2 linked regions of the Methylorubrum extorquens genome follow. The main gene of each other region encodes a partner of the protein of the gene in region 2 in a complex. Links are inferred from orthologs where the notes say so. Each region holds a gene or a part of one and is shown on either strand. Other genes may lie near its edges.

What was found. Proteins that work in one complex are often made in the same cells at the same time.
Region 1: the proteins of dnaN (region 2) and J2W78_RS04640 are in contact, whole or in part, in a solved structure (PDB 1OK7), measured with the Escherichia coli proteins. The link is inferred for Methylorubrum extorquens from one-to-one orthologs.

The regions. Positions count from the first base shown.
Region 1 is NZ_JALJXF010000001.1:965,003-970,419, reverse strand. Bases 1-2,886 are described here. They hold J2W78_RS04640 (DNA polymerase IV), read right to left. Parts: upstream 2,140-2,886; coding sequence 862-2,139; downstream 1-861. Other genes in these bases: J2W78_RS04635 (cobalt-precorrin-6A reductase), read left to right, coding at 2,196-2,886; J2W78_RS04645 (cell envelope integrity EipB family protein), read left to right, coding at 1-851. In the rest of the region: more of J2W78_RS04635, read left to right, coding at 2,887-3,017; J2W78_RS04630 (cobyric acid synthase), read left to right, coding at 3,089-4,546; adenosylcobinamide-phosphate synthase CbiB, read right to left, coding at 4,554-5,417. UniProt on the Escherichia coli protein: Poorly processive, error-prone DNA polymerase involved in translesion repair and untargeted mutagenesis. Copies undamaged DNA at stalled replication forks, which arise in vivo from mismatched or misaligned primer ends.
Region 2 is NZ_JALJXF010000001.1:781,345-789,368, forward strand. What follows is about bases 116-3,077. They hold dnaN (DNA polymerase III subunit beta), read right to left. Parts: upstream 2,177-3,077; coding sequence 1,055-2,176; downstream 116-1,054. Other genes in these bases: recF (DNA replication/repair protein RecF), read right to left, coding at 116-1,014; dnaA (chromosomal replication initiator protein DnaA), read right to left, coding at 2,492-3,077. In the rest of the region: more of recF, read right to left, coding at 1-115; more of dnaA, read right to left, coding at 3,078-3,997; rpsT (30S ribosomal protein S20), read right to left, coding at 4,812-5,078; J2W78_RS03835 (PAS domain-containing protein), read left to right, coding at 6,307-8,024. UniProt on the Escherichia coli protein: Confers DNA tethering and processivity to DNA polymerases and other proteins. Acts as a clamp, forming a ring around DNA (a reaction catalyzed by the clamp-loading complex) which diffuses in an ATP-independent manner freely and bidirectionally along dsDNA.

The DNA.
Region 1 (5,417 bases), 190 kb from region 2 along the record:
CGCCGGCCCTTTTCCTCCTTGCCGCGATGCCGGGAAGCGCGATGGCCGCGGGGCCGGCCGCGCCGGTTCCGAACGAGGCGGCGATCCGGTTGACCAATCACCGCGCGGTCTACGACCTGTCGCTGGCGCGCTCCGAGGGAACGCGGGCGGTCGAGGGCGTGCGCGGGCGCATCGTCATCGATTTCTCGGGTGACGCCTGCCGCGGCTACACCATGCAGACGCGCCAAGTGACGATGCTCAATTCCGGCGAGTCCGGCGACCGCACCTCGGACCTGCGCAGCACCACCTTCGAGAACGGCGACGGCAAGAGTTTCCGCTTCCGCACCACGACCATCCTCAACAATGCGCCCTCCCCGGCTGTCGATGGGACGGCGGAGGCGGCCGAGGCGCTCAAGGTGAAGCTCAAGGAGCCAAAGCGCGACGGGTTCCAGGCCGAGGGCGCCGTCCTGTTTCCGATCCACCACATGATCCGCCTGATCGAGGCGGCCAAGGCGGGCGAGACGACGGTCTCGGCCAAGGTGTTCGACGGCTCGGATGACGGGCGCAAGGTCTACGACACGTTGGGCATCATCGGCCGCCCGAGCGCCGCACCCGCCGCCGACACCCAGCGCGACAAGCCGCTGCGCGAGGGCGACCACGGCGCCATGCGGCGCTGGCCGGTCACGTTGAGCTACTTCACCCCCGGCGGGGGCGAGCGCACGCCGATCTACACCCTCACCTTCGACCTCTACGAGGACGGCGTCAGCGGGCGGCTCCACCTCGATTACGGAGATTTCGCGATCGACGGGAATCTGACGCGGCTCGATCTCGCCAAGGCCGACGCAAAATCCGGGGCGGACTGCAAGAAGTAGCCGTCGCGCTTCAGCCTCGGCGCCGCTCCGGCTCGCCGGTGAAGACGAGGCCGCGCTGGATCGCGGCGTTGCCGAACTTTTCCCGCAGCCGGTCGAGCGCCGCCTCGCGGCGGGCGACGCGCTCGATGCCCTGGTCGGCGAGGTCGCCACGGTCGGCATGGATCGCACCGCAGAGATCGCCGCCCCCGATGCCGATCAGACGGAAGGCGGTACCGTCGCAGGCGGCCCACAGCATCGGCTCGCCCTCGCGGAAGAGCCGGTCGGCGAGCTGCGTGGGTTTCAGGCCGCTGCGGGTTCGGGTGCGCAGCCGGAAGCGGGCGTCCTTCAGTTTCAGCGTGACGCTGCCGGCGGCGAGCTCCGCCCGCTTGAGCCGCGCCGACACCTTTTCGCAGAGTTGCCAGAGGATCGGCCGCAGATCCTCGAATCGGGTGAGATCGGTCGAGAAGGTCGTCTCGGACGAGACGCTCTTGGCCTCGCGGGTCGGGCGCACCGGCCTCCGGTCCCGGCCGGCGGCGAGATCGATGAGACGCAGTGCATCCCGCCCGAGGGATGCCTGGAGACGCACCGGGTCGGCGCGCGCGATGTCGCCGACCCGGTGGATGTTGAGCGAGGCGAGGCGGTTTCGCGCGCTCTCGCCGATGCCGGGCAGGATGCCCACCGGCTTGTCGGCAAGGAAGGTCGCGGCATCCTCGCCCGCGATGATCGAGAAGCCGCGCGGCTTGTCGAGGTCCGAGGCGATCTTGGCCAGGAACTTGTTGGCGGACAAACCCACCGACACGGTGATGCCGACCTCCGCCTCGACCCGTGCGGCGAAGCGGGCGAGCGTCACCGCCGGGCTCGTCCCGTGCAGGCGTTCGGTGCCGGAGAGGTCGAGGAACGCCTCGTCGATGGAGACGGGCTCGACCAGCGGCGTGAGCGCCAGCATCATCGCCCGAACCTCGCGCCCGACGCGGGCGTACTTTTCCATATCCGGCCGCAGCACGGTGGCATCGGGGCAGCGCTTCAACGCCTCGAACATCGGCATCGCCGAACGCACCCCGGAGATCCGGGCGAGGTAGCAGGCGGTGGAGACGACGCCGCGCTTGCCGCCGCCGATGATGAGCGGCTTGTCGCGCAAGGAAGGGTCGTCGCGTTTCTCGATCGCCGCGTAGAAGGCGTCGCAATCGACGTGGGCGATGCTCAACGCGTCGCGGGCCGCGTGCGCGAGAAGGCGCGGCGAGCCGCATCCGCGGCAGCGCAGGGCGCCCTCGGCTTGCATCGTCAGGCAATCGCGGCAGAAGGGTCTCACGTCGAAAACCTCGCCCGGCCTTTGCCGGGCTGATGCGGGCGAGACAGGTTGTACGAATGTCCGGAGCCGCCGACCAGGGTTCTCCCGCGCGCCATCCCACGCCGAATCCCGATGCGCCGCCCCTGCGCATCCTCGTGCTTGGCGGCACCACCGAGGCCAGCGCGCTCGTCGCCCGGCTGGCGCGTGAGCCGGATGTCTCGGTGACACTGTCGCTGGCCGGACGTACCGCTGCGCCGCGGCCCGAACCGGTGCCGACCCGCATCGGCGGGTTCGGCGGCGGCGAAGGGCTGGCGCGGTGGCTTTCCAAGAACGGCATCGCGGCGGTGATCGACGCGACCCACCCCTTCGCCGCGCGGATCTCGGCCAATGCGGCCGAAGCGTGCAGGGCTGTCGCGGTGCCGCTGCTCGCTTTGCGTCGCCCGGCCTGGGAGCGCGAGCCCGGTGACGACTGGATCGCAGCCGCGAACGTCCCGGCCTGTCTCGATGCGCTCGGGGCCGCACCGAGAACGGTGTTCCTCACCATCGGCCGACAGGAGTTGGCGGCCTTCGCCCGCGCGCCGCAGCACGCTTACGTCGTGCGCACCATCGAGCCCGTCGGCGACGCGCTGCCGGTGCCGAACCTCGTCACCGTCAGCGCCCGCGGCCCCTTCGCGCTCGATGACGAGATCCGCTTCATGCGCGAGGCGCGCATCGAGGTGCTGGTGACGAAGAATTCCGGCGGCGCGGCGACCTATCCGAAGATCGAGGCCGCGCGCCGGCTGGGCTTGCCCGTGGTGATCGTCGCCCGCCCTGCCCTTCCGGATGTGCCGGCCGTGCCCGATGCCGCGGGCGTGCTGCCCTGGCTCGAGGCGCGGCTCGCCGCGCGCGGACTGTCCTAAATCCGGCTCGACGCCGCCCGGCCCCGATGCCATGGCAGGGTGATGCCCGCGCCTCGAACAAGGATCCGCCGATGACCCGCGCCCTGATGATCCAGGGGACCGGGTCCGATGTCGGTAAGTCGCTGCTGGTGGCCGGCCTTGCCCGCGCCTTCACCCGGCGCGGGCTTACGGTGCGCCCGTTCAAGCCGCAGAACATGTCGAACAACGCCGCCGTTACCGCCGATGGCGGCGAGATCGGCCGGGCTCAGGCGCTCCAGGCCCGCGCCGCGCGGGTCGCGCCATCCGTCCACATGAACCCGGTGCTCCTGAAGCCGCAGAGCGAGGTCGGCGCGCAGGTGGTGGTGCAGGGCCGCATGATCGGCACCGCCAAGGCGCGGGAGTACCAAGCCTGGAAGCCGCGGCTGATGGCCTCCGTGCTCGACAGCTTCGAGCGGCTGCGCGCTGAGGCCGACATCGTGCTCGTGGAGGGCGCGGGCTCGCCGGCTGAGGTGAACCTGCGACAGGGCGACATCGCCAATATGGGTTTCGCCCGGGCGACCGGGACGCCGGTGGTGCTCGTCGGCGACATCGATCGCGGCGGCGTCATCGCCAGCCTTGTCGGCACGCAGGCGGTGCTGGAGCCCGACGATGCGGCGATGATCCGCGGCTTCATCGTCAACCGCTTTCGCGGCGACCCGACGCTGTTTGCCGACGGCATGGCCCTGATCGCCGCGCGCACCGGCTGGTCGCCGTTCGGCCTCGTGCCGTTCTTTCCCGACGCCGCCCGCCTGCCGCCGGAGGACGCGGTGGCGCTCGATGCCCCGCAGGCGCGCCGTGACGGTGCCGTGCCGTTGATCGCGGTGCTGCGCTTTCCTCACATCGCCAACTTCGACGACCTCGACCCGCTGCGGCAGGAGCCCGGCGTCGCGGTGACCTTCGTGCCGCCCGGTGCACCCGTCCCGGCGGAGGCGGACCTGATCGTCCTGCCGGGTTCGAAGACCACGATCGACGATCTCGAATGTCTGCGCGCAGAAGGATGGGACATCGATATCCGCGCCCATCTGCGCCGCGGTCGTCGCGTGCTCGGGCTGTGCGGCGGCTACCAGATGCTTGGCCGCTCCATCGCCGACCCGCAGGGGATCGAGGGGGCGCCGCGCGACCTGCCGGGCCTCGGCCTCCTCGACGTCGAGACGGTGATGACGGACGCGAAGCGCCTCGTCGCCGCCAGCGGCACGACGCTCGCCGATGGCGAGCCGTTCTCCGGCTACGAGATGCATGTCGGCGACACGACCGGGCCGGACACCGCCCGGCCCCTGCTGCGCTTCGCCGACGGCCGGGCCGATGGGGCCGTCTCACCCGACGGGCTCGTGACCGGCACATATGTCCACGGCCTGTTCGCCGACGACCGCCAGCGCGCCGCCTGGCTCGCCCGGCTTGGCGCTGCGCCGGGCCTCACCCGTTACGAGGCCGGCATCGAAACGGTGCTCGACCGCTTCGCCGACCACCTCGAAGCGCATCTCGATTGCGATGGGCTGCTGCGCTTGGCGTGAGGGATCGTTACCGGCCGAAGGTGAGCCAGATGCCAGTCACGGCCGCCACCAGCGTGAACTGCAGCGCGCAAGCCGTGCGGTAGAGCTTCAACGCACGCACGATGTCGTCGGCGTTGGCCTCGGCCCGCCCGTCGCCCATCCAGGCATCCTCGACGCGGGTGTCGCCGTAGATGCGTGGGCCCGCGAGCCGTAGGCCCAGCGCGCCGGCCATGGCCGCTTCGGGCCAGCCGGCATTGGGCGAGCGATGGCGGCCCGCGTCGCGGCGGATCGCCCGCCACGCGCCCGCCGCGGAGACATCCCGGCTCAGCGCCGCTGCTGCGATCAGCAGGAGCCCGGTGAGTCGCGAAGCCGGCAGGTTCACGAGGTCGTCGAGGCGGGCGGAGGCCCAGCCGAATGCCTCGTAGCGGGGCGTGCGGTGGCCGACCATGCTGTCGGCAGTGTTGATCGCCTTGTAGAGCGCGCCGCCGGTGAGTCCGCCCGCGCCGATCCAGAAGGCCGGCGCGACGATGCCGTCGGAAAAGTTCTCCGCCAAGCTCTCGATCGCGGCTCGGCACACGGCGGCTTCGTCCAGGCTCTCGGGGTTTCGGCCGACGATCATCGACACGGCGGTACGACCCCCGGCGAGCCCTTCGGTCCGCAGGGCGGCGGAGACGCGCCGGACATGGACGAACAGGCTGCGCTGCGCCGGCAGGCTCGCGGCGAGAACAGCGAGGATCACCAGGCCGAACCCGTGGCCCGTGAGCGCGGCGAGCGCCGTCAGTCCGAGGGCGAGGGCGGCCACCGTGACGAGCAGCATGGCGAGCGCCAGGATGCCGCCGAGCCGGCGTGTCCGCGGCGCGCCCCGGTTGAGCCCACGTTCGAGCGCGGCGAT
Region 2 (8,024 bases):
GCGGCGGCGCGGATCGAGATGGGCGGCGACCTCGTCGAGGAGGATGAGGGGTGCGAGCCCGCTCATTGCCCGCACGAGGCGGGCATGAGCGAGAACGAGGCCGATCAGCAGCGCCTTCTGCTCGCCGGTCGAGGCGGTGGCGGCGGGTACGTCCTTGGGACCGTGGCGCACGACAAGGTCGGTGGTCTGCGGCCCGATCAGGGTGCGGCCCGCCGCGCGGTCGCGGTGGCGGCCCTGCATCAATGCGCGGCGGAAGCGATCCTCCGCCTCCAAAGCCGGCCAAACCGCGACGAGGTCGTCGAGGTCGCCCTCCAACCGCAGCGAGGCCCAAGGGAAGGGCGCGGCATCGTCCCGCGTCTCGGCGATCAGCCGATCGAGGCGTTCCACCGTCTCGCGCCGGGCGAGCGCCACGGCAACGCCGAGTTCGGCCACTTCGCGCTCGACCGCATCGAGCCAGCGGCCGTCATCCGGCCGCTCGTCGAGAAGGCGGTTGCGCGAGCGCAGGGCTCGCTCCATCGCCGAAACGCGAGCGCCGTGGCCGGCATCGACGGCAAGCACCAGCCGGTCGAGAAAACGGCGCCGGTCGCCGGCCGAACCGCGAAACAGCCCGTCGAAATCCGGCGTCAGCCAGACGATCCGCAGGAACTCCGAGAACGCCACGGGGGAGGAGGCGGGCGCGCCGTCGATCCGGCAGACTCGCGTGCCGCGCCCGTCATAGCCCGGCGGCTCGTAGCCGGAGCCCAGCCGATGCTCGGCTTCCGACGCTTCGAGCGTCGCCGACACGGCGAATCCCCCCGGCCCGCAGACCCGCGCCATCGTCGCCAGATCGGCCCGGCGCAGTCCGCGGCCGGGACAAAACAGCGAGACGGCCTCCAAGATGTTAGTCTTGCCCGCCCCGTTCTCGCCGACCAGAGCCACAAAGCGGCGGGTGGTGGCAAGATCGAGATCGACGTGATTGCGGAAATCGCGGGCGATCAGGCGGGTGAGGCGGGGGCCTCCCGGCAGCATGTCCATCGAAGCGATATATCCGATCCGGCCGCAGCCGGAAGCGGACTCACACGCGCATCGGCATCAACACATAAAGCGCCGGGGCGCCATCCCGATCCTGGATCAGCGTCGGTGAGCCCGGATCGGCGAGCTTGAACAGGGCGGTGTCGCCCTGGAGCTGAGCGGTGATGTCGAGCAAGTAGCGGGCATTGAAGCCGATATCGAGGGCGGCAGACTCGTAATCGACATCAAGCTCCTCGGTCGCCGAGCCGGCATCCGGGTTGGTCACGGACAGGGCGAGGCGTCCCTCGCTCACGGCGAGCTTCACGGCACGGCCACGCTCGGACGAGATGGTCGAAACGCGGTCCACCGCCTTGGCGAAGGCGTCACGCTCCACCGTCAGGCGCTTGTCGTTGCCGGTGGGAATCACCCGCTGATAGTCGGGGAAGGTGCCGTCGATCAGCTTCGAGATCAGGGTCACGCCGCCGGCAAAAGTCAGGCGAATCTTGGCCGGGGACAGCTCGACCTGCACGCTGTCGCCGCTATCGTCCACGAGCTTCTGGATTTCGGCGACGGCCTTGCGCGGGACGATGATGCCCGGCATCCCGCGGCTGCCCTCGGGAGCCTCGGTCTCGACGCGAGCGAGCCGGTGCCCATCGGTTGCCACCGCGCGCAGCTTCAGGGCGCCCTCGACCTCAAGGGTGTGGAAGTAGATGCCGTTGAGGTAGTAGCGCGTCTCCTCGGTGGAGATCGCGAACTGCGTCTTCTCGATGAGCTGCTTCAGCTCGGCCGCGGGAATGACGAACGAATGCGGAAGCTCGCCCGCGGCGAGATCGGGGAAGTCGCCCTCCGGCAGGGCGCCCAGCGCAAAGCGTGAGCGTCCGGAACGGATCGTCATCTGCCCCGTCTCACCGGAGGTCTCCAGCGAGACCTGCGCGCCCTCGGGCAGCTTGCGAACGATATCGTAGATGACGTGGGCCGGCACCGTGGTGGCGCCGGCATCGAGCACGTCGGCGGCGACGGTCTCCGTCACCTCGATATCGAGGTCGGTCGCCTTGAGCTGAAGGCCGTTCTCGCCGGTGCGCAGCAAGACGTTGGAGAGAATCGGAATCGTGTTGCGCCGCTCCACCACCCGGTGGACGTGGCCGAGCGATTTCAGGAGGGCTGCGCGCTCGACTGTGACTCTCATCGGAAAACCCGTCGTCTCTTGAACAATCGACCCGCCCGCCGTCGATCAGGCCGGATGAGAATGCAGCTCACCAAACGCCCGTTCGGCCATCGCGACCGGAGAATGGGCCGGCGACCGGACGTTTCGCGAGGCACTCCGAAGCGGAACAGGGCCGGCAGCTTGGCGAAGCGCCCCCGCGAAGGCAAGGGCGGCCTTCGCGCTGTCCCGCCCCTCGATGGCGCGCGGCGCGGGAGGACGGCCCGGACCGGACCGGACCGGATCCGCAGGAATGACGAAACGCCACAAAGGCGAGACCGGGACGCGCCCGGCCCCGTCTCAGTCTTGGAGCATACGCTTCAGCAGCTCGACCTCGTCGCCGAGCACCGCATCCTCACCGATCTGCTTCTCGATCTTGCGCACCGCGTGCAGCACGGTGGTGTGGTCGCGCCCGCCGAAGCGGCGACCGATCTCGGGCAGGGAGCGCAGGGTCAGCACCTTCGACAGATACATCGCGATCTGGCGCGGTTTCACCACGGCGGCGGTCCGACGCTCGGACAGGATGTCGGAACGCGACACGTTGTAGCGCGAGGCCACCAGCTTCTGGATGTCCTCGATTTTCACCCGCTTGGGTTCGCGGTTCTTCACGAGGTCGCGGATCGCGGTCTCGGCGGTCTCGACCGTGACCGGCGCGCCGGTGAGGGTCGCGTGGGCGAGGAGCCGGTTCACCGCACCTTCGAGGTCGCGGCCATTGGCCGTGATCGCCCGGGCGACATAAGCCGACACGGCCGGCGAGACCTCGAAGTTCGGGTGGCTCTGACGTACGGCGTCGAGCCGGGCGGAGAGGATCGAGGCGCGAAGCCCCTCGTCGAGCCCGCCGATTTCGACGACGAGGCCACCAGCGAGACGCGAGCGCACGCGCTCGTCGAGCGCTTCCAGCTCCGTTGGAGGCCGGTCGGAGGCGACCACCACCTGACGCCCCGAATCGATCAGTGCGTTGAGGGTGTGACCGAACTCCGTCTGGATCGACTTACCCTGGATGAACTGCACGTCATCGAGGATGAGCAGATCGATCGCCCGCAGGCGCTCCTTGAAGGCCAGGGCATTCTGCGTCTTCAGGGCGTTGACGAAGCCGTACATGAAGCGGTCGGCGGTGAGGTAGATCACCCGGCGTCCGGCCTCGCGGGCGGCGTGGCCGGCCGCGTGGAGCAGGTGCGTCTTGCCGAGGCCGACGCCGGCATGAACGTAAAGCGGGTTATAGAGCGCGCCGTCGCTGTCGCTGCGGGCGATCCGCTCGGCAGCAGCATGGGCCAGCGCATTGGAGCGGCCCACGACGAAGTTCGCAAACGAGAGCCGCGCATCGAGCGGCGCGCCGTTGAGATCGACCCCGGCCGAATCACCGCGGGACGAGGTGATCTCGGTCTCGATCATCGGTCCGGGTCCCTGGAGGGCCGCGGGCGTCGCGATCGCGTGGAGACGGGTCAGCGGTCCGCTCGTCGGGTTCGATTTCGCCTGCACGCCGGCACTCGGCCGAACCGGGGCGGAGGGACCGCGCACGCCGACCTCGATGCGGCTGACGCCATCGGCCTCGGCGCGGAAGGTCGTCAGCACTCGGTCGATGTAATGCGATTCGATCCAGCTCTTGAGGAACCGAGTCGGAACAGTGAGGCGGGCGACCCCACCCTCCACATTCTCCAGTTCGAGGCGGGCGAACCAGCTCGCGAAGACATCCTCGCCAAGCTCCGCCCGCAGCCGCCGCTTCACCCGTGTCCAGGCGGCGGGAAGATCAACGCTTCCTCTGCCGTTTCCGCCATCGCCGTCCGACATGCTGCCGTCGAGGTGCATCACCGTGTCTCCTCGCATCCTCAGCCGGCGGACCGGAGGGGACGCGTACGCATACGCCACACGAGAGGAGGCGCCGCCCGATCCGGGCGGCACCGAGAGTGGCCGCGGCGCTGTCAAGAGCTGCGTCGCGGCCCATCGCTAAAGATGGCTGTGTATCAACAATCCTCTATCGTTCTCCTAACAGCGGGACGATCGGGGAAAACATCTTCGTGGCCACCGAGTCGTCAGGTAGGGACCGAAGAGTCGAAGGCCTGCCCGCAACTTGGGGACGACTCTGGGGGTGTAGGTGCTGATCTTGTCGAGCTGCTCGCCCGGCAAGGTTTTGTTAAGCTACACGGGCAGCGCGTCTGTGCGCAATGAAAAGCACTTTGCGCATGGTTAACGAAATCTTCAGAGCGCCCTCAATGAGCAGCTGCAAGCGTCGATTCGGGATAACCCGGCGCGAACTGTGGAGAAGCATCATGGGCCGGTGCACAACCGTGGCCGATCGAGCCTCGGCTTGGAGCCTGCTCGGGGGCACGGCGAAGCCCGCCGGCTTCGCGTCTCTCACCGAACGCAGGCCGCGCCGTCGTGCCGAGGGGAAGACGGCCGATCATCGGAAGCTTTTCGAGCACGTCCAGCGGCAGCACACTCGGGGAGGGGCAATGCCGCCTCTCCGTCACGCCTGTCACGGGCCATGGCCTGCTTTAGGACTCACGTGGCCTTGCAGGCATGAAAAAAGCCCGGCCAGTGTGGCCGGGCTGAATGCAGCATCATATCGAGCGAGCTCCCGGCAAGCCTTCCGTTCGGAAGGCCGGGAGCCGTCGCAATCCGATCAGGCAGCGATGGCCTTCACGCGGGCGGCCAAGCGGGAGACCTTCCGCGAAGCGTTGTTCTTATGAACGATGCCGTTCTGGGCAGCGCGCATGATCTCCGGCTCGGCGGCGCGGAGGGCCGTGAGGGCTTGGCCCTGATCGCCGGTGGCAATCGCCTCCTCGACCTTACGGACAAAGGTACGCATCCGCGAGCGGCGCGAGCGGTTGATCGCCGTACGCTTGGCGATCTTGCGGGTCATCTTCTTGGCCGACACGGTGTTGGCCATGGGGCATCCTCGTCTGGTCGTGGCGGCAAGAACCCGGCCCGGGGCATCCGGTGTCGGTCAACGCAGCCTGATGATAAGCAAAGGCGAAAAGACCGGTCGCAATGCTGCGGCCGGACGTGGTGGGTGCTCTATAGCGACACACCCATGGTCCGTCAACAAATCGTCATGCCATCGCTCAATCTTGCGGCTCACGCATTTTGTGCGACGGAACAGCGTTGCCAAGCGAAATTCGATCGGCTAATGCCCCTCCAGTCCGGCGGCGGCACCGCCCCCCGGCACCGCGCTGCGGTAGCTCAGTGGTAGAGCACCTCATTGGTAATGAGGAGGTCGAGAGTTCAATCCTCTCTCGCAGCACCATTCTTCTCAATGACTTAGCTGTCCCTTTGTGGAGTGCTCTGAGGTTCGTACGAACCTGAGCCCCAAATCCTGAACCCGTGGACAGGTTTACGAATAGAACCACCTTGGCAGCTTGTAGGATCCGCAGCTTTTGCCTCGGCCTGCAAATGCCTCCCGACCGGCTCGAGTACGAAACGGCTTAGCCTACCGACGATGGATGGGCATACGTCATTGCCCGCAGAATCGCAGACGTAGCGTGACGACTTTACTCAGCTGGCACGTTCGAAACGTGGCCCCGCGCGGGTCGACGATATGACTGGTTAGACATTCCAATGACGCCGACCGCTAATCGGGGGCGTCGATTGACTGTCCCTATCGCGACAGGGCTACCGCTTTCCCTCTGCCACCTGGGCGCGGCCTCACCACTATCTGCCGCGCGTTTACTCTCGCACGCAGCGTCCTTCCGGGCTGTCCCCTCGTTCGACTCCGTCCAAATCCCGCTTGTCACATCAGCACTCTCAGTCGGCACCATTTCCATGCTGATGCGTTTTCATGCAAGTACACCAGCGCGTGGATTGCGCTAGTTCAATTCGCGACGGAACTCTCTGACATCCGGGAAGCAACCCAATTACTTTGAATTTTAGCCTATGCCAAATATTTCATCACATCTCTTTACATGATGATTTTTTCGTGAAATTTCAGCAGAATGATATCTCGATATGCTTTTCATTTTTCGCTTCTCTGCCGTTCGTCAGTCGCGATGTGAGGTCAGAAATCTATTTCGAGCCGGACCTGTTGGGATCGCGGCCGAAGTATCCGTCGGCCGCCCATATTCGCGTATGCCTCGTTCGACGTCGCATATCAGGACGGGATCGCAGCCGGAGTCCGCCGCATGAACGCCTCCGCGACATGTCTGGCCGCTAACCCGGACCGATGGCCCGATATCACCGCAGCGAAGCACCTCGCGGCGATACCGACGATGCTCGAAATCATCCGTCGCTCCACCGGCCTCGGCTTTGCGGCTGTGGCGCGGGTGACGGACGAGACGTGGCTGGCTTGCTGGGTCAGAGGTGATGCCGGTTTCGGCCTACAGGCGGACGCCGTGCTTCCCGCGGATTCAATGCTCTGCCGGGAGGTGCGGCGGCATCGCCGACCGGTCGTCATCGACGATGTCAGCTCGGATACGGCGATGCATGACCTCTCGAATTCTAGAGATCGCGGCTTTCGCAGCTACATCTCCTTTCCGATCACGATGCCGGATGGAGAGATCTTCGGGACACTCTGTGCGATCGGAGCGGAGCCGGCGCATTTGGATCGCCCGGAGATCACGGGATTGTTCCAGCAATTCTCCGAACTCATCGGGCTTCTACTCGACGCGCAGCGGAAGCCGCCCATCGTCCGCTCTCGGCCTGAGGAGACGGGAGTCGCATCGTGGCAGCGAACCGAGCCGTTGGTCGCTCTGATTGAGCTTCTTCCGTTTGGCGCCGGGCTGTTCGGGTCGGACGGTCAGGCCCTCGTCGCAAACTCCATCCTACAGCCCCTTCTGACACAGGGTCGCGTGCCCGGTGCCGACGCGGACCCGCACTGGACCGCCTATGCAGCGGATGGCACCCTCCTCGATCCGCGCGATCATCCGTTCGCGCGGGCCTTGCGTGGTGAAAGCGTCCCGGTCACGCGCTTCCATTACCGCGGCGATGACGGGATCGGGCGCTGGGCACGGATCAGTGGGGTGCCTCTGCAGGGTCCGACCAACAACGCACGCTCCTGGAGCGGCACGGAGCCGGCCGTACTCCTCCTCGTCGAGGAAGAGCGCGAAACGGGGGAGGTTTGGAGACGGAGCGAAGCCCGTCTTCGGGCCGCCATCGATCTGGGTGGCCTATCGTCCTATCGTTGGAACCCCGCGACGGGGGCACTGCAATCCGACGCGCGTCTCAAGGCCATGTGGGGGCTGACACCCGACACGCCGCTCGATCAATCCGTCTGGCTGTCGGCGATCCATCCCGACGATCGCACGGGGGTTGAGGCGGCGCTCGCCCGATGCATCGATCTGGCAGGCGATGGCACCTACCACGTCGAGTATCGGGTGATCGGACTCGGGGACGGCGTCGAGCGCTGGGTCTCGACGCGCGGACGAGCCGAGTTCGAAGACGGCCGACCCGCCGGCTTCATCGGTGTCGCGGTTGAGATCACCGGGCGCAAGCGAGAGGAGGCCGCCCACCGCGCGGGCGAAGCGCGCTTCCGGCGATTTGCCGAACATTCGACCAACGTCTTGTGGCTCGCGGATTTGGAGAGCCGCCATCTGACTTACCTCAATCATGCCCTTCGACGCGTTTGGGGCGTCGCGCCGGAGCGGCTGCCGTCCCTCGAACGCTGGCTTGAAACGATCCATCCGGACGACCGCGACAGCGTGAGCCATACGCTCGAACGGGTGGAGGAGGGTGAGGTGGTCGTCCAAGAATACCGCATCCTGCGCCCGTCGGACGGCGCCGTCAGGCGGATCCGCGATACGTTCTTCCCGATCACCGGAGAGGATGGCCGCGTTCACCAACTCGGCGGCATCGCCGAAGATGTGACGGGGCGCACCGGCGCACGGATCTACCTTGTGGACGA